DNA from 2 places in the Streptomyces sp. WI03-4A genome. Region 1 is predicted to be linked to the other one. Evidence: riboswitches for the same ligand, from Rfam matches in the RefSeq annotation. Region 1 holds a riboswitch; the other holds the start of a gene.

Region 1 (8,434 bases):
CGCCTCGCCGCGCTTGACGTCGCTGAGGGCCGCCCGGAGCTTGCGGTGCAGCGCCTCCGCCTCCCGCTTCGCCGACTCCAGTTCGGCGCGCAGCCGTTCGGTCTCGGTCCGGGTCTGCTCCCGGGAGCGGTCCAGCTCCGCGCGCATCCGCTCCAGTTCGGCCCGGCTCTCCTCGTCGGCCCGCTCGGCGTCCGCGCGCTGCGCCTCCTCGCCGGCCGCGGTGACCAGCTTCACCCAACCCGCGGGGCGCAGTACGTAGGCCGCGGCCGCCACGTCGAGCGGGTCCGCGGCCGGGGGCGGGGAGCCGGAGTCGAGGGCGCCGGAGAGTTCCGGCTGCGCCTCTCTGAACTTCTCCCCGATCCGCTGCCGGAACAGCGGCTCGGTCTCCAGCGCCGCCGCCATCGCGTTCCCGGCGAACTTCGCCCGCCGGGTCGGGGTGAAGCGGGCGTACTGTCTGAGCTGGGCGGGCAGTTCCGCCATCGTCAGACCGCCGAAGCCGTCCGAGACGATCTGCACGACCCGCCGGCGCACGCCGTCGGGCAGCGGACGGTCAAGCACCTCAGCGGTGCCGTCGCCCGGCCCCCCGCCTGCGGTCTCCACCATCCGTCACACCCCAATACCTGTACGGGGCCCGCTCCGCTCAGGAGCCGGCGCCCGGCCTGTCCACGAGTTCCACCTGGTCCACCGCGTTGCACCAGCGGCAGCGGACCGACTCGATGGTCTCACTGACCACCTCGCGCTCCTCCACGTTCGGCTCGCCCGCGAGGTCGAGGTGGACGTACTCGACGACCTTCGACGAGCGGGTGACGTCGAAGCGGGTCAGATTGCCGCAGAGGGTGCAGCGCCATCGCGTCGTGGCGGTCGGCAGGGGAACCGTCATCGTGCCTGTTCGCTTCCTTCTCGGATCGGTCCGCGCCGCTCCTCGACGCGTGTGGCTCGTACCCTACGGCCTGCCGGGTCCTCGCCGCCCGTCCGTCCACGGCGGCGAGGCGGTCTGTCAGGCTGCGTCCCGTTACGTCATGCTCTGTAGTCATGATCAGCACGTGGGGCACGGCGGCCGGCAGGACACTCAGGGCGGTCCGGGGCGCCTCCGCACCCACCACGTACACCCTCATCGTCCTGTGTTCCCTGCTCTTCGTCCTCGGACCGGCCTCGGGGCTGACGGTGGCCTACGGCGCCGGGGATGCCCTGCTCGCCGCGCAGCGGGCGTACTTCCGGCACTGGGGCGTGGTGCCGGCCGAGCTGTTCCACCGCCCGGTCCGGGAGGCGCTCACCCCGGCCACCGCGCTGTTCGTGCACGGCAGCTGGGTGCATCTGCTCGGCAACATGCTCTTCCTCTTCGTCTTCGGGGTCATGACCGAGGAACGGATGGGCCGGGTCGAGTTCTCCCTCTTCTACGTCGGCTGCGGCTACCTCGCCCTGCTGGGCTACGCGGCCGCCAACGCCGCCTCCGAGCAGTCGCTGGTGGGCGCCTCCGGGGCGATCTCGGCGGTCCTCGGGGCGTTCCTCTACCTGTTCCCCCGCGCCCGTGTGACCAGTCTCCTCCCCTTCCTGTTCTTCCTGCCGATGCGCTTCCCCGCCTGGGTGGTGCTGCCGTTCTGGGCGGCGCTGCAGTGGCTCGCGGCGGGCAGCTCCGGCTCGGGCCCCGGGGTGGCCTACCTCGCCCACCTGGTCGGCTTCGGCCTCGGCTTCGGCTACGCCTGGCTGCGCTACGGACGGGAGCGGGGCCGGGGCGGGGCTCCCGGAGCGGCGGTGGTGGCGGGCGCGGGGGCGACTAGAGTGAAGTCCGCAGCGGCTCCGGCACCTGAGGGAGAGAACCAGTCGTGATCACCGCGATCGTCCTGATCAAGACCAGCGTGGACCGGATCCCCGAGATCGCGGAGCAGATCGCCGCGCTGGAGAGCGTCAGCGAGGTCTTCTCCGTCACCGGCACCTACGACCTGATCGCCATGGTCCGGGTACGGCAGCACGAGGACCTCGCCGAGGTCATCCCCGGCCGGATCAGCAGGATCCCCGGCGTCGAGGGCACCGACACGCACGTCGCGTTCCGCACCTACTCCCAGCACGACCTGGAGGCCGCGTTCGCGATCGGGCTGGACAACTAGCCCGTCACGGCCACGACAGGGGGCAGGGGCGGCCGCGGCCGCCCCTGCCCCCTGTCGGCGTGTCCCCGGGTCCCGGAGCCGTCAGACGGCCGGGACGCAGCGGCCGTCCTCGGTGCGGTACCGCCACTTGGCGCCGTCCCTGACCAGTTCGTGGACCGCGCGCACGAAACGCTCGACGTGCTCGTCGGGGGTGCCCGCGCCGAAGCTGACCCGGATGGCGTTCAGGGACTTCTCGCCCGGCGCGGCCTCGGGGGCGCCGCACTCGCCCTGGGTCCCGGGGTCGGCGCCCAGCAGGGTGCGCACCAGCGGGTGGGCGCAGAACAGGCCGTCACGGACGCCGATGCCGTACTCGGCGGAGAGCGCGGCGGCGAAGTGGGAGCTGTTCCAGCCCTCGACGACGAAGGAGATCACGCCGACGCGCGGGGCGTCGTCGCCGAAGAGGGACAGGATCCTGACCTCCGGCACCTCGGCCAGGCCCGCGCGGACCGTGTCGATCAGCTGCCGCTCGCGGGCGACCAGGGTGTCGAAGCCGGCCTCGGTGAGCGCCTTGCAGGCGGAGGCGATGGAGTAGGCGCCGATGACGTTCGGCGAGCCGGCCTCGTGCCGGGCGGCGCTCTCGTGCCACTCCACGGCCACTCCCCCGTCCTCGCGCCGGGTGACCTTGCGGCTGGCGCCGCCGCCCGCGAGGTAGGGGTCGGCCGCGGTCAGCCAGTCGGCGCGGCCGGCCAGCACGCCCGAGCCGAACGGGGCGTAGAGCTTGTGGCCGGAGAAGGCGACCCAGTCCACGTCCAGCTCCCGCACCGACACGGGGTGGTGCGGCGCGAGCTGGGCGGCGTCCAGCACGATCCGGGCGCCGTGCGCGTGGGCCGCGGCGGCCAGCTCACGCACCGGCCACAGCTCGCCCGTCACGTTGGAGGCGCCGGTGACGCAGACCAGCGCCGGGCCGTGCGGGGCGCGGTCGGCCAGGGCCCGCTCCAGGGTCTCGACGGCCTGGCGCGGGGTGCGCGGGGCGTCGAGGAAGGTGACCTCGGCGTCGCGCCAGGGCAGCAGGGAGGCGTGGTGCTCGGTCTCGAAGACGAAGACCTGGCAGCCGGCCGGGAGGGCGCGGGCGAGCAGGTTCAGCGAGTCCGTGGTCGAGCGGGTGAAGACCACCTGGTCGGCCGGCCGGCAGCCGAGGAACTCGGCGACCGTGCGGCGGGCGTTCTCGAACAGGTCGGTGGAGAGCTGCGAGAGGTAGCCGGCCCCGCGGTGGACGCTGCCGTAGTACGGGGCGTAGGCCGCCACGTCGTCCCAGACGCGCTGGAGGGCGGGGGCGCTGGCGGCGTAGTCGAGCGCCGCGTAGGTGACCTCGCCACCGGTGACGAGCGGGACGGTGACATCCCGGCCCAGAACGGGCAGCGGGGCACAAACGGACTGGTCGACGGCAGCGGTGAGGACAGACATGGGTGACTCCCGTGAGGACGTACGGCGCTCGCGTACGGAAGGAAAGAAGAAGGGTGTGCGGAGGCGGGGCTCGGCGGCCCTATCGCATTCGCTTGCTCACGGAAGGCTCCTCGACGACCAGGACCCCTGGTTTTCGAGGGGTCCGCGCTTGCCGCGGACCTCGCTGCCCACGACCTGGTCCTCACCCGGGGCACCCCGCCACGGACGGAGGGTTGCCGGACAGTCGGCCGGGGCCTCATGACTGTCACTCATGACCTGGTACGGGAACGTACGCGAAGTGATCGGCGCCCCGCAACCCGAGTCCGGATCGCGGAACGCCGACCGTGGCCTCTAGGCGTTGCTGGCGGCCACCCACCGCTCCAGCGCCCGCTTGGCCGCGCCGGAGTCGAGGGACTCGGCGGCCTTCGCCATGCCGGCGCGCAGCTGGTCCGCCAGGGGTGCGTCGCCGGGCGTGAGGGCGACCAGGGCCGCCGCCGAGTTCAGCAGCACGGCGTCCCGGACGGGGCCCGGCTCGCCGTCCAGCAGGCGCCGGGCGACCTCCGCGTTGTACGTCGCGTCGGCGCCGCGCAGCGCTTCCACGGGGACGAGGTCGATGCCCACGTCCCGGGGGTCGAAGCGCTCCTCGGCGACCTTGCCGTCCCGGACCACCCACACCCGGGAGGTGGACGTGGTCGTCAGCTCGTCCAGGCCGTCGTCGCCCCGGAACACCAGCGAGGAGTTGCCTCGCTCGGCGAGCACCCCGGCCACGATCGGCGCCATGCGCGGGTCGGCGACCCCGACCGCCTGGGCACGCACCTTGGCCGGGTTGGTCAGCGGGCCGAGCACGTTGAACGTGGTCCGGATGCCCAACTGGCCGCGGGCCGCCGCGACATGACGCAGCGACGGGTGGAACCTCACCGCGAAGCAGATGGTGATGCCGGCCTCGTCGGCCACCTCGGCGACCCGCTTCGGGGTGAGGTTCAGGTTGATCCCGAGCTTCTCCAGCACGTCGGAGGAGCCGGAGGCGGAGGACGCGGCACGGTTGCCGTGCTTGACCACCCGGGTTCCGGTGCCGGCGACGACGATGGACGACATCGTGGAGATGTTCACCGTCTTGGCGCCGTCACCGCCGGTCCCGACGATGTCGACGGCGGGTCCCGGCACCTCGATGACGTTGGCGTGCTCGTACATGGTCCGCACGAGGCCGGTGATCTCCTGCACCGTCTCGCCCTTGGCCCGCAGGGCCACCATGAACCCCGCGATCTGGGCGTCCGTCGCCTCCCCGCGCATGATCAGGTCCATGGCCCAGGCGGTGTCGTCGGCGGAGAGGTCGTGGCCGTCCAGCAGGCCGTTCAGCAGGACGGGCCAGGAGCGGCCCGCCGCGGTGTCGCCTCCAGCGGGGGTCACAGCGTTCATATGCCGCTCCTGGTGTCGTGAAAGAGGAGTGTCGTGAAAGGAGAGTGTGGTGCCACCCTATCCAGCCCCCGGCAGGGCGAAGGGCCCCGTCCGTAACCCGGACGGGGCCCTTCAGCGTGGCGTGGCGACTGTGGGATCAGTGGTGGCCGTGGCCGCTCGTGATCTCCTTGTACTCCTCGACGGTGGGCTTCGGGATCTGGTTGTCCCCTCCGTAGTAGGAGTGGCTGAGCTTGGCGCGCAGCTTCTCGGCGGACGTCACCTTGCGCTCGACACCGTTCTCGTCGACCGTCTCGCCGATCTGGGCCGGCTCGTACTGGTGGTGAGCCGTGAGGGTGTGCAGCTGCTCCTGGCTGAGCGACTCGTGCACCTCGATGAACTCACCGTGCGGCAGGCGCTTGATGATGCCGGTCTCGCGACCGTGCAGCACCTTGTCGCGGTCGCGGCGCTGCAGGCCCAGGCAGATCCGCTTGGTGACGATGAACGCGATGACCGGTCCGGCGAAGAAGGAGATCCGGACGAACCAGGTGACGTCGTTGATCGACAGGTGGAAGTGGGTGGCGAACAGGTCGTTGCCACCACCGACCAGGCCGACCATGTACACGGTCACCCAGGCGGCACCGAACGCGGTACGGGTCGGGGCGTTGCGCGGGCGGTCCAGGATGTGGTGCTCGCGCTTGTCGCCGGTGACCCAGGACTCCAGGAACGGGTACAGCGCGATGACCGCCAGGACGAGGCCGAAGAGCACCAGCGGGATGAACACGCCCAGGACGAGCGTGTGACCCCAGAAGTTGATCTCCCAGCCCGGCATGTAGCGGACCAGACCCTCGGCGAAGCCCATGTACCAGTCGGGCTGGGCGCCGGTGGACACCTGGTCGGGCCGGTACGGGCCCATGGCCCAGATCGGGTTGATCTGGGTCACCGCGGCGATCGCCGCGATCACACCGAAGACCAGGAAGAAGAAGCCGCCCGCCTTGGCCATGTACACCGGCAGCAGCGGCATGCCGACGACGTTCTTCTCGGTCTTTCCGGGACCCGCGAACTGCGTGTGCTTGTGGTAGAAGACCAGGATCAGGTGGCCCACCATCAGGCCGAGCATGATGCCCGGCAGCAGCAGGATGTGGATCGAGTAGAACCGGGCGACGAAGTCGTGACCGGGGAACTGACCGCCGAAGAGGAAGAACGAGATGTACGTGCCGACGATCGGCATCGACAGGATGGCGCCCTCGGTGAAGCGGACACCGGTGCCGGAGAGCAGGTCGTCCGGGAGCGAGTAACCGGTGAAGCCGGTGAACATGCCCAGGACGAACAGCAGGAAGCCGAACAGCCAGTTGATCTCACGCGGCTTGCGGAACGCGCCGGTGAAGAACACGCGCATCATGTGCACGAACATGCCGGCGAGGAAGATCAGCGCGGCCCAGTGGTGGATCTGCCGGATGAGCAGACCACCGCGCACGTCGAAGGAGATGTGCAGGGTCGAGTTGAACGCCTCGGACATCAGCTGTCCCTGGAGCGGGACGTAGCTGCCGTGGTACTCCACCTCGTTCATCGACGGGTGGAAGAACAGCGTCAGATAGACACCGGTCAGGATGATGATGAGGAAGCTGTACATGCAGACTTCGCCCAGCATGAACGACCAGTGGTCGGGGAAGATCTTCCGCATGTTCGACTTCGCCAGGGAGTAGATCCCCAGCCGGCCGTCGGCCCAGTCGGCGACTCGCTCGCCGGCCGGCGCCTTGCCGCGTCGCTCGTTGTTCTCGTTGGTGCTCATCCGCGCTCCCAGAATGCAGGACCGACGGGCTCCTCGAAGTCGCCGAGCGCCTGGAGGTAACCCTCGTCGTTCACGCCGATGCGGAGCTGCGGCAGGGCGTGACCGGCGGGGCCGAAGATCACTCGGGCACCGTCGGAGAGGTCGAAGGTGGACTGGTGGCACGGGCACAGCACGTGGTGCGTCTGCTGCTCGTACAGGGAGATCGGGCAGCCGACGTGGGTGCAGATCTTCGAGAACGCGACGATGCCCTCGTGCGACCATGCCAGCTCGCGCTTGTCCTTGATGTTGTCCGGCTGGATCCGGATGATCATCAGGGCGGCCTTGGCGATCTCGTTCTGGAAGTCCTCCTGGGCCTCTTCCAGTCCCTCGGGCTTGGCGAAGGTCAGCGAACCGACGGCGACGTCCTCGGGACGCAGCGGCTGGTTCGTGTTCATGTTGACCAGCAGCTTGCCCTTGGCCCACAGGGTGTGGCGCAGGGAGGTCCCGGGCAGCGGGCCGAGGTCGCGCAGCAGCATGACGCCGGAGAGCGGCACCAGGGTGAGCGCGCCGAGCATCGTGTTGCGGATCAGCTTGCGGCGGCCGAGGGCCGACTCCTTCGCGCCCTCACGGAAGTCGGCGTGCACCTGCGCGCGGACCTCGGGCGAGGCCTCGATCGGGTGACGCTCGGCGGCGACCTCCACGTCGGACATCAGGGTGCGGGCCCAGTGGACCGCGCCCGCGCCGATGCAGAACAGCGCCACACCGAGGGTCAGGCCGAGCGCGAAGTTCAGCGCGCTGACGTGCCCGATCGGGAAGACGAAGATCGACTTGTCGTGCGGGATGGACACGTACGAGACGATGAAGCCGACCGTGGCCAGCATCGACACCGTGAACAGCAGGGCGACGACGCGCTCGGACCGCTTGGCGGCACGCTCGTCGATGTCCTGGATCCGGTGCTCGTGGGGCGGCAGCCCCGGGTCCGCGAACGGGTTCTCCTCGTCCGCGACGCTCACGGCGCCGTGCGCGTGGCCCTGCTCAGCGGGCAGGTTCTCTTCTGGAATGTCTTGGCTACTCATGACTTCTTGGCCTTTGCGGTCCGAGCGGCGACCCAGACGGCGACCACGATCAGCGCGCCGAGACCGAAGATCCAGGCGAACAGACCTTCACTGACCGGCCCGATGCCACCCAGCTCCATACCGCCGGGGTTGGTCGTCTGGTCGCTGTCCACCGCGTGCAGGTACGCGATGATGTCCTTCTTGTTCTTCTCCGTCAGCGTGGTGTCGGGGAAGGACGGCATGTTCTGCGGGCCCGTCTGCATGGCCTCGTAGATGTGCTTCGGGTCGACGCCTTCCAGCGTCGGCGCGAACTTGCCCTTGGTGAGAGCACCACCCTTGCCGGTGAAGTTGTGGCACTGCGCGCAGTTGGTGCGGAACAGCTCGCCACCCTTGGCGATGTCCGCGCCTTCCGGGCCGTACTGCTCCTTCGTCGGCACCGCGGGGCCGGCACCCAGCGAGGCGATGTACGCCGCGAGCTGGTCGATCTCGGCCTGGGTGTAGATGTTCTTCTTCTTTACGACCTGCGGGCCCTGCGAGGTGGCGGCGGGCATGCGGCCCGTGCCGACCTGGAAGTCGACCGCCGCGGCGCCCACGCCGACCAGGCTGGGGCCGTCGGAGGTGCCCTGGCCACCGGTGCCGTGGCAGCTGGCGCAACCGACCTCGTAGAGCTTCTTGCCCTCCTTGATGGT
Region 2 (8,434 bases), on a different contig from region 1:
TCTCGGCGCGGATCTGGTTCACCCGGCCGTTGACCTGGTCCGAGGAACCGGCACCGTCGACGATGGTGGTCTCGTCCTTGGTGATGACGACCTTGCGGGCGCGGCCCAGGAGGTCCAGGGTCGCGTTCTCCAGCTTGAGGCCGACCTCCTCGGAGATGACCTCGCCGCCCGTCAGGATGGCGATGTCGCCGAGCATGGCCTTGCGGCGGTCGCCGAAGCCCGGGGCCTTGACGGCGACGGACTTGAAGGTGCCGCGGATCTTGTTCACGACCAGGGTCGACAGGGCCTCGCCCTCGACGTCCTCGGCGATGATCAGCAGCGGCTTGCCCGACTGCATGACCTTCTCCAGCAGCGGGAGCAGGTCCTTGACGGAGCCGATCTTGGAGTTCGCGATGAGGATGTACGGGTCCTCGAGCGACGCCTCCATGCGCTCCATGTCGGTGGCGAAGTAGGCGGAGATGTAGCCCTTGTCGAAGCGCATGCCCTCGGTGAGCTCGAGCTCGAGACCGAAGGTGTTGCTCTCCTCGACGGTGATGACGCCTTCCTTGCCGACCTTGTCCATGGCCTCGGCGATCAGCTCGCCGATCTGGGTGTCGGCGGCGGAGATGGACGCGGTGGAGGCGATCTGCTCCTTCGTCTCCACGTCCTTCGCCTGCTCCAGCAGGGCGGCGGAGACGGCCTCGACGGCCTTCTCGATACCGCGCTTCAGGGCCATCGGGTTGGCACCGGCGGCGACGTTGCGCAGACCTTCCTTGACCAGGGCCTGGGCGAGCACGGTCGCGGTGGTCGTACCGTCACCGGCGACGTCGTCCGTCTTCTTGGCGACTTCCTTGACCAGCTCGGCGCCGATCTTCTCGTACGGGTCCTCGAGCTCGATCTCCTTGGCGATGGAGACACCGTCGTTGGTGATCGTGGGGGCGCCCCACTTCTTCTCGAGGACGACGTTGCGGCCCTTGGGGCCGAGCGTCACCTTGACGGCGTCCGCGAGCTGGTTCATGCCGCGCTCGAGGCCGCGCCGCGCCTCCTCGTCGAACGCGATGATCTTGGCCATGTGAAGTGGTCCCTCCAGGACTGGGGGTGATTCCTTCGGACCGCGCCCGCGCCCGCGACGGACGGCTCGCCGGCCCCGTGGTTCCTTGCACCACTTGGCCCGCGGGCCTCACCGACCCGGTCCTTCGTTGTCACTCTCACCTTCAGAGTGCTAACGCCAATGATTAGCACTCGGGCATGGCGAGTGCAAGCGCCTCCGGGGGATCAGCCCGGGGCGAACAGGACGAAGGGCCCACACCCCGGGCGGGGTGTGGGCCCTTCGCGTGAAGAACGTTCAGGCGGTGACGCGAACCATGTCGGCCTGCGGGCCCTTCTGGCCCTGCGAGATCTCGAACTCGACCCGCTGGCCCTCTTCCAGGGTGCGGTAGCCGTCCATCTGAATCGCGCTGTAGTGGACGAAGACGTCCGCACCACCGTCGACCGCGATGAAGCCGTAGCCCTTCTCCGCGTTGAACCACTTGACGGTGCCCTGAGCCATGCCTAACTCCCCTATTACTGGCCCTTGCACAGATCCACACTTCGCGGACCCGGGTCAGACCTCACCCCCCATTGAACGGGGGCGTGCGCCGGAACGCGTCGACCGCGGCTGAATGTATCTGTCCAACTGCCGTCTGCAACAGGTCAATCGGACGAGAATTCTGGACGAGCCCGATCCGGAATCTGCCGAGAATTCAGGCGAATTCAGGGCAAGTCGGGCCCCGCAAATGGCTCAAAAGCCGCGAAAAACCCGCACACTTTGGCTGTTTCTCGACGGGCGTACGGCATGATTCCGGGGCCCGCGACCCGCAGACCCGGAACGCGTTCCCCAACTCTACCGCGCTCAATCACACAGAATGGCCCCCTCCGTTTCTCTCACGGAGGAGGCCATTCCATGAACAATCGGTAACCGCGATTACCGAAGGTAATGTCAGCCGCCGGCGACCGCCGGAATGATGGAGACACCGGCGCCGTCGGGGGTCGCGGTCTGCAGCCCCTGCTCGAAGCGGACGTCGTCGTCGTTGACGTAGACGTTCACGAAGCGGCGCAGCTTGCCCTGGTCGTCCAGCACCCGGGCGGCGATGCCGGTGTGGTTCTTCTCCAGGCTCTCGATGACCTCGGCGAGGGTCGTGCCCTCGGCGGCGACCTCGGCCTGGCCACCCGTGTAGGTGCGCAGGATGGTGGGGATGCGAACGGTCACGCTCATGCGAGGCCAGCCTCTCGGAAGGAGTCCAGGGTCGGGCGGATGGTGGCGGTCAGGCCGGTGCCGGCCACCGCGTCGAGGGTCTTGAGGCCGTCGCCGGTGTTGAGCACGACCGTGGTCTTCGCCGGGTCGAGGATTCCGTCCTTGAGCAGCTTGCGGGTGACTCCCACGGTCACCCCGCCCGCCGTCTCCGCGAAGATGCCCTCGGTGCGGGCCAGCAGCTTGATGGCGTCCACGACCTCCTCGTCCGTCACGTCCTCCACCGCGCCGCCGGTGCGGCGCGCGATGTCCAGGACGTACGGCCCGTCGGCCGGGTTGCCGATGGCCAGGGACTTGGCGATGGTGTTCGGCTTCTGCGGCCGCACCACGTCGTGACCCGCCTTGTACGCGGTCGACACCGGCGAGCAGCCCTCCGCCTGGGCGCCGAAGATCTTGTACGGGCGGTCCTCGACCAGGCCCAGTTTGATCAGCTCCTGCAGCCCCTTGTCGATCTTCGTGAGCTGGGAGCCGGAGGCGATCGGGACGACGATCTGGTCCGGGAGGCGCCAGCCGAGCTGTTCGCAGATCTCGTACGCGAGGGTCTTGGAGCCCTCCGCGTAGTACGGGCGCAGGTTGACGTTCACGAAGCCCCAGCCCTCACCGGCCGGGTCGCCGATCAGCTCGGAGCAGAAACGGTTCACGTCGTCGTAGTTGCCCTGGATGCCGACGAGCTCGCCGCCGTACACCGCGGCCATGACGACCTTGCCCTGCTCCAGGTCGTGCGGGATGAACACGCAGGAGCGGAAGCCGGCCCGGGCGGCCGCGGCGCCGACGGCGCCGGCCAGGTTGCCGGTGGAGGAGCAGGAGAGGGTGGTGAAGCCGAAGGCACGCGCGGCCTCCAGCGCCTGGGCGACGACCCGGTCCTTGAACGAGTGGGTCGGGTTGCCGGAGTCGTCCTTCACGTACAGGCCGCCGGTGACACCCAGTTCGCGCGCCAGGTTGTCGGCCTCGACGAGCTTGGTCCAGCCCGGGTTGATGTTGGGCTTGTCGGCCACGTCCGCGGGGACCGGCAGCAGCGGGGCGTAGCGCCAGATGTTCGCGGGGCCGGACTCGATGCGCCGGCGCAGTTCCTCGGTGTCGTACGCGGAGAAGTCGTAGGCGATCTCCAGCGGACCGAAACACTCCTCGCAGGCGAACACCGGCCCGAGGGGTACCCGGTGGCCGCACTCGCGACAGCTCAGGGCGGCGGCGGGACCGAGATCGACGGCGGGATTGCTGGTGCTTGCAACTGTCTGCGCAGCCATGGAGGCGAGGCCCTTTCTCCTCATCTTCCTCACGACGCACTTCGCCGTGAGACGGATTTGGCACCTTCCCTAGCCGGGAGCCTCGCGAAGACGATCAGATCTTGTCTGGTCTACGAGTACCGACTGGAGGGTTGCCGGGGCTTCATCGGGCCGTTTCCCTCTGCCCCTCTGGATGAGCTGTATGTGGTTGTGGGCGCCGGCGACCCCCGACATGCGATGGTCATCGGCGTTGTTCAAGACTGTAACCGAAGGCCAGGACAGTTGAGATAGTCGTCCGTACCGCGAGACAACCGTGAGGAGCCGCCGACCGTGCTGGAAGAAGTCGAACGTTGGCTGAGCACGCGCTCCTGGTCCGTGACCGACCGCTCGCCGCACGAGATCCTGGCCGCCAAGCAGCGCACGGGCCAGACGGTCTCCGTCGTGCTGCCCGCACTGGACGAGGAGGAGACGGTCGGCGACATCGTCGCGGTGATCCGCCACGACCTCGTGGAGCGCCTCCCGCTGGTCGACGAGATCGTCGTCGTCGACTCCGGCTCCACCGACCGCACCTCCGAGGTCGCCGCCGCCGCGGGCGCTCGGGTCGTCCACCGCGACGACATCCTGCCGCGCCTGCCCGCCGTCCCCGGCAAGGGCGAGGTGCTGTGGCGCTCCCTGCTGGTCACCGGCGGCGACATCGTCTGCTTCATCGACGCCGACCTGCGGGAGTTCTCCTCCGACTTCGTCTCCGGGATCGTCGGCCCGCTGCTCACCGACCCGGACGTCGACCTGGTCAAGGCCATGTACGACCGTCCGCTCGCCGGCGCCGGCGGGCAGGGCGGCCGGGTCACCGAGCTGATGGCCCGCCCGCTGCTGAACATGCACTGGCCGCAGCTCGCCGGCTTCGTGCAGCCGCTGGGCGGCGAGTACGCGGCCCGCCGCTCACTGCTGGAACAGCTGCCGTTCCCGGTCGGCTACGGCGTGGAGCTGGGCATGCTGGTGGACGCGCTGCACCTGGTGGGCCTGGACGCGCTGGCGCAGGTCGACGTGGGCGTGCGCAAGCACCGCCACCAGGACGGCCAGGCGCTGGGCCGGATGGCCGCCGCGATCTACCGCACGGCGCAGCTGAGGCTGGCCCGCGGGCACCTGGTCCGCCCGTCCCTGACCCAGTTCGAGCGGGGCGCGGACGGCTTCGAGCCGCGCACCTACTCGGTGGACACCGAGGAGCGGCCGCCGATGGCGGAGATCGCGGAGTACGCGCACCGCCGGGTGGCGTGAACGCGCGGTGACCGGACGGCCGTATACGGACACCGCCGCAACCGACGGGGCGGTACGTACGTTTGAGTATTTCCGGGCCGGGCTAGGTTGAGGCTTATGGCTTCCAGGCACGGTGCTGAGGTGCTGGTCGCGTCCAATCGCGGACCGGTTTCGTACGAGGTGCGCCCCGACGGCGCGGGTGGCTCACTACACGCCAGACGGGGTGGTGGCGGCCTGGTCTCGGGCCTGTCGGCCATCGGCTCCGACGCCAGTGCGGTGTGGGTGTGCGCCGCGCTGGGCGACGGCGACCGGGAGGCGGTGCGGCGGGCGGCCGGCGGGCTGCTGCCGGAGGAGGACACCGGCGGGCAGCGGGTGCGGATGCTCGACATCGACGCCACCGTGTTCGCCGACGCGTACAACGGCATCGCCAACTCGGTGCTGTGGTTCGTGCACCACATGCTGTACCAGACCCCGCTGGAGCCGATCTTCGACGCCGGATTCCGGCGGCAGTGGGCGTCGTACCGGGCGTACAACGAGGCGTTCGCCCGGGCGCTGGCCGATGAGGCGGCACCGGGCGCCGCGGTGCTGATCCAGGACTACCACCTGGCCCTGGCCCCCCGGATGCTCCGCGAGCTCCGCCCCGACCTGCGCATCGGCCACTTCTCGCACACCCCGTGGGCCCCGCCGGACTACTTCCGGCTGCTGCCCGACGACATCGCGACCGAGCTGCTGGAGGGCATCCTCGGCGCGGACCGTGCGGCGTTCCTGACCCGGCGGTGGGCGGACGCGTTCACCGACTGCTGCCGGGCGGTCCTGGACTCCGGCGTCCCGTCCGGGACCCGGATCGGGGTGCACGGTCTCGGGGCGGACGCGGACTTCCTGCGCGACCGCGCGCACCGCGACGACGTGGGCGAACGGATGACCGCGCTGCGCGCGGAGATCGGCGAGGGGCGCCGGACGATCGTCCGGGTGGACCGCACCGAGCTGTCCAAGAACATCGTGCGCGGCCTGCTGGCGTACCGGGAGCTGCTGGAGGAGCACCCCGAGTGGCGCGAGCGGGTGGTGCACGTGGCGTTCGCCTACCCCTCCCGGCAGGACCTCGCCGTCTACCGGGACTACACCGCCGAGGTGCAGCGGGTCGCGGAGGAGATCAACTCCGCGTTCCGCACGCCCGGTTGGACCCCGGTGGTGCTGCATGTGAAGGACGACTTCGCGCGCTCGCTTGCCGCGTACCGGCTGGCCGACGTCGCCCTGGTCAACCCCATCCGGGACGGCATGAACCTGGTCGCCAAGGAGGTGCCGGTCGTCTCCGACGAGGGCTGTGCGCTGGTGCTGTCCCGGGAGGCCGGGGCGTACGAGGAGCTGGGCGAGAGCGCGATCGTGGTGAACCCGTACGACATCGGGGGGACGGCGCGCGCCCTGCACGAGGCGCTGAGCCTGCCGGCGGGCGAGCGGGCGGAGCGCTCCAAGCGGCTCGCGGCCGCGGCCACCGCGCTGCCGCCCACCCGCTGGTTCCTGGACCAGCTGGCCGCCCTGGAGGGCTGACGGCTGAGTCACTGCCGGCTGACGGCAGGCCGCTGGCCCCGGACCCCTGGCCCTGGCCGCAGGCCGCACTCGGCTGGCCGCCAGCCGCTGCCCGCTGACGGCTACGGCCGACGACTGCCGGCAGGCGGCCGGCGGCTGAGGGCAGGCGGCCGGCAGCCGGCGGAAGGCCGCTGCCCGATGGCCCTGGCCGCTGACGGCAGGCCGTCGGCCACTGCCCGCTGACGGCCAGCCACTGACGGCAGGCCGCCGGCCCCGGACCCCTGGCCCTGGCCGCAGGCCGCACTCGGCTGGCCGCACTCGGCTGACCGCAGACCGCAGGCCGCTGCCCGCTGACGACAGGTCGCTGGCCGCAGGCGGCTAGTCGCAGACCGCTGACAGGCGGCGGTCTGCGGTCTGCGGTCGGGTCAGTCGAGCTGGGCGGCCAGTCCCCGCAGCAGGGCGACGACGCCCTCGGGGCCGTCCACGACGATGTCCGCCCGTTCCGCCAGTTCGGTGACCTCGGCGCTGCCGCTGCAGACCAGCAGGCCGGGTACGCCGTCCGAGCGCAGTTTCTCGACCGCCGCGAAGGCGGGGAGGTCGCCGAGGTCGTCGCCGGCGTAGAGGACGGCTCCCGCGCCGGTGGCGCGGACGTGGTCGAGCAGGGCCACGCCCTTGTCCATGCCGGGCGGGCGCAGCTCCAGGACCAGCCGGCCGGGCTCGACGATCAGGCCGTGCCGGGTGGCGAGGTCGGTGAGGGGTGCGCGCAGGGCGTCGAAGGCGGCCTGCGGGTCCTGCGCTCGCCGGGTGTGCACGGCGACCGCGCGCCCCTTCTCCTCGATCCAGGTGCCCTGCCCGGCGCCGACCCGCTCCAGCAGGCCCGGCAGCTCGGCGCGGACGGCGGCCACGCCGGGGTGCGGCGGCGGTGCGGTCAGCTCGCCGGTCGCGGCCTGCCAGCGCTCGGCGCCGTAGTGGCCCAGGACGACGAGGTGTTCCAGGCCGGGCACGTCCGCGAAGCCGCCGTGTCGCACCGCGACCTCGGCCGGCCGGCCGGTCACCACCGCGACGGAGGCGACCCGCGGGGCGAGCGCGGCGAGCGCGGGCACCGCCTCGGGGTGGGCGCGGGCCTGTTCGGGGTCGGCCACGATGGGGGCGAGCGTGCCGTCGAAGTCGAGGCCGATCACCGCGGTGCGGGGCCTGGCGAGCAGCGCGGCGAGCCCGTCCCGTCCGGCCTGGGTCGCCGGGGTCGGCAGAAGGTCCATACAGCGACACTATCCAGCGGGGGCCGAGGTCACGCCTGGTCGGCGCGCGCGAACGCGGAAGGTCAGCGCTCGGACCGCCGTGCCTCCCGGACCCGGCGCAGCCGGTTCACGGTGACCGGGTCGAGCGCCAGCGCCCGCTCGTCGTCCAGCAACGCGTTGAGGAGCTGGTAGTAGCGCACCGGCGCCAGGCCCAGTTCCTCGCGTATCGCCCGTTCCTTCGCGCCGGGGCCGGTGAAGCCCCGGCGCTCCAGCGCGAGGATGGCCTTCTCGCGGCTGCCCAGTTCCATGGGGGCCACCGTAGCGCCGGGCACCGACAGCCGGCTCAGTTCGCGTCGCTGCTGTCGGCCGCCGTCGCCACCGCCTGCAGCCGGGTCAGGACCCCGGCGGGGCTGCCGCCGGGCGCGACCGCCTGGCCGATGTCCTTCTTGACGGCCGCGCTGACCGCGGCCCAGGAGGTCTTGCCGACGGGGTAGAGCTGGGAGGTGGGGAGCTGGTCGAGGAAGGGGCGCAGGTTCTTGTCCGCGGCCACGTCGGACTGGGACATCGCGGTGGACGCCGAGCCGGTGACCGGGAGCAGCCCGTAGGCGCGGGAGAAGGCGAGGACGTTCTTCCGCGCGTAGACGTAGTCGAGGAAGTCGCCGATCTGCTCGGCGTGCCCGTTCTGCTTGAAGCCCATCATCCAGTCGGCGACGCCCATCGACGCCTTGGCCGTGCCGTCGCGGCCCGGCATCGGGACCATGCCGAAGCTCACGCCCTTCTTCGCGGCCTGCTGGATCAGTGCCGGATGCCCGTTGAGCATGCCGACGCGGCCGTCGGCGAAGGCGGTGAAGGCGTCCGCGCGGTTGAGCTTGCCGGGGGCGACCGGGCCGGTCAGGCCCTTGTCGACCAGCTCGTCCTTGAGCCAG

What was found. Region 1 has a riboswitch for S-adenosylmethionine ahead of PV343_RS31325 (aminotransferase class V-fold PLP-dependent enzyme). Riboswitches for the same ligand answer to the same signal wherever they lie in the genome.
Region 2: another riboswitch for S-adenosylmethionine. It lies ahead of thrC (threonine synthase); the one in region 1 lies ahead of PV343_RS31325 (aminotransferase class V-fold PLP-dependent enzyme).

Annotation. Positions count from the first base shown of each region.
Region 1 is NZ_JARAUO010000040.1:53,542-61,975, forward strand. It holds gene PV343_RS31305 (NYN domain-containing protein) at 1-603, opposite strand, end outside; gene PV343_RS31310 (hypothetical protein) at 641-880, opposite strand; gene PV343_RS31315 (rhomboid family intramembrane serine protease) at 1,033-1,827, shown strand; gene PV343_RS31320 (Lrp/AsnC family transcriptional regulator) at 1,824-2,105, shown strand; gene PV343_RS31325 (aminotransferase class V-fold PLP-dependent enzyme) at 2,187-3,548, opposite strand; SAM riboswitch class IV at 3,688-3,804, opposite strand; gene trpD (anthranilate phosphoribosyltransferase) at 3,879-4,943, opposite strand; gene PV343_RS31335 (cytochrome b) at 5,080-6,711, opposite strand; gene PV343_RS31340 (ubiquinol-cytochrome c reductase iron-sulfur subunit) at 6,708-7,766, opposite strand; gene PV343_RS31345 (c-type cytochrome) at 7,763-8,434, opposite strand, start outside.
Region 2 is NZ_JARAUO010000016.1:19,018-27,451, forward strand. It holds gene groL (chaperonin GroEL) at 1-1,051, opposite strand, end outside; gene PV343_RS18120 (cold-shock protein) at 1,325-1,528, opposite strand; gene PV343_RS18125 (MoaD/ThiS family protein) at 1,958-2,233, opposite strand; gene thrC (threonine synthase) at 2,230-3,513, opposite strand; SAM riboswitch class I at 3,531-3,692, opposite strand; gene PV343_RS18135 (glucosyl-3-phosphoglycerate synthase) at 3,823-4,767, shown strand; gene PV343_RS18140 (alpha,alpha-trehalose-phosphate synthase (UDP-forming)) at 4,864-6,291, shown strand; gene otsB (trehalose-phosphatase) at 6,696-7,529, opposite strand; gene PV343_RS18150 (DUF3263 domain-containing protein) at 7,592-7,816, opposite strand; gene PV343_RS18155 (extracellular solute-binding protein) at 7,852-8,434, opposite strand, start outside.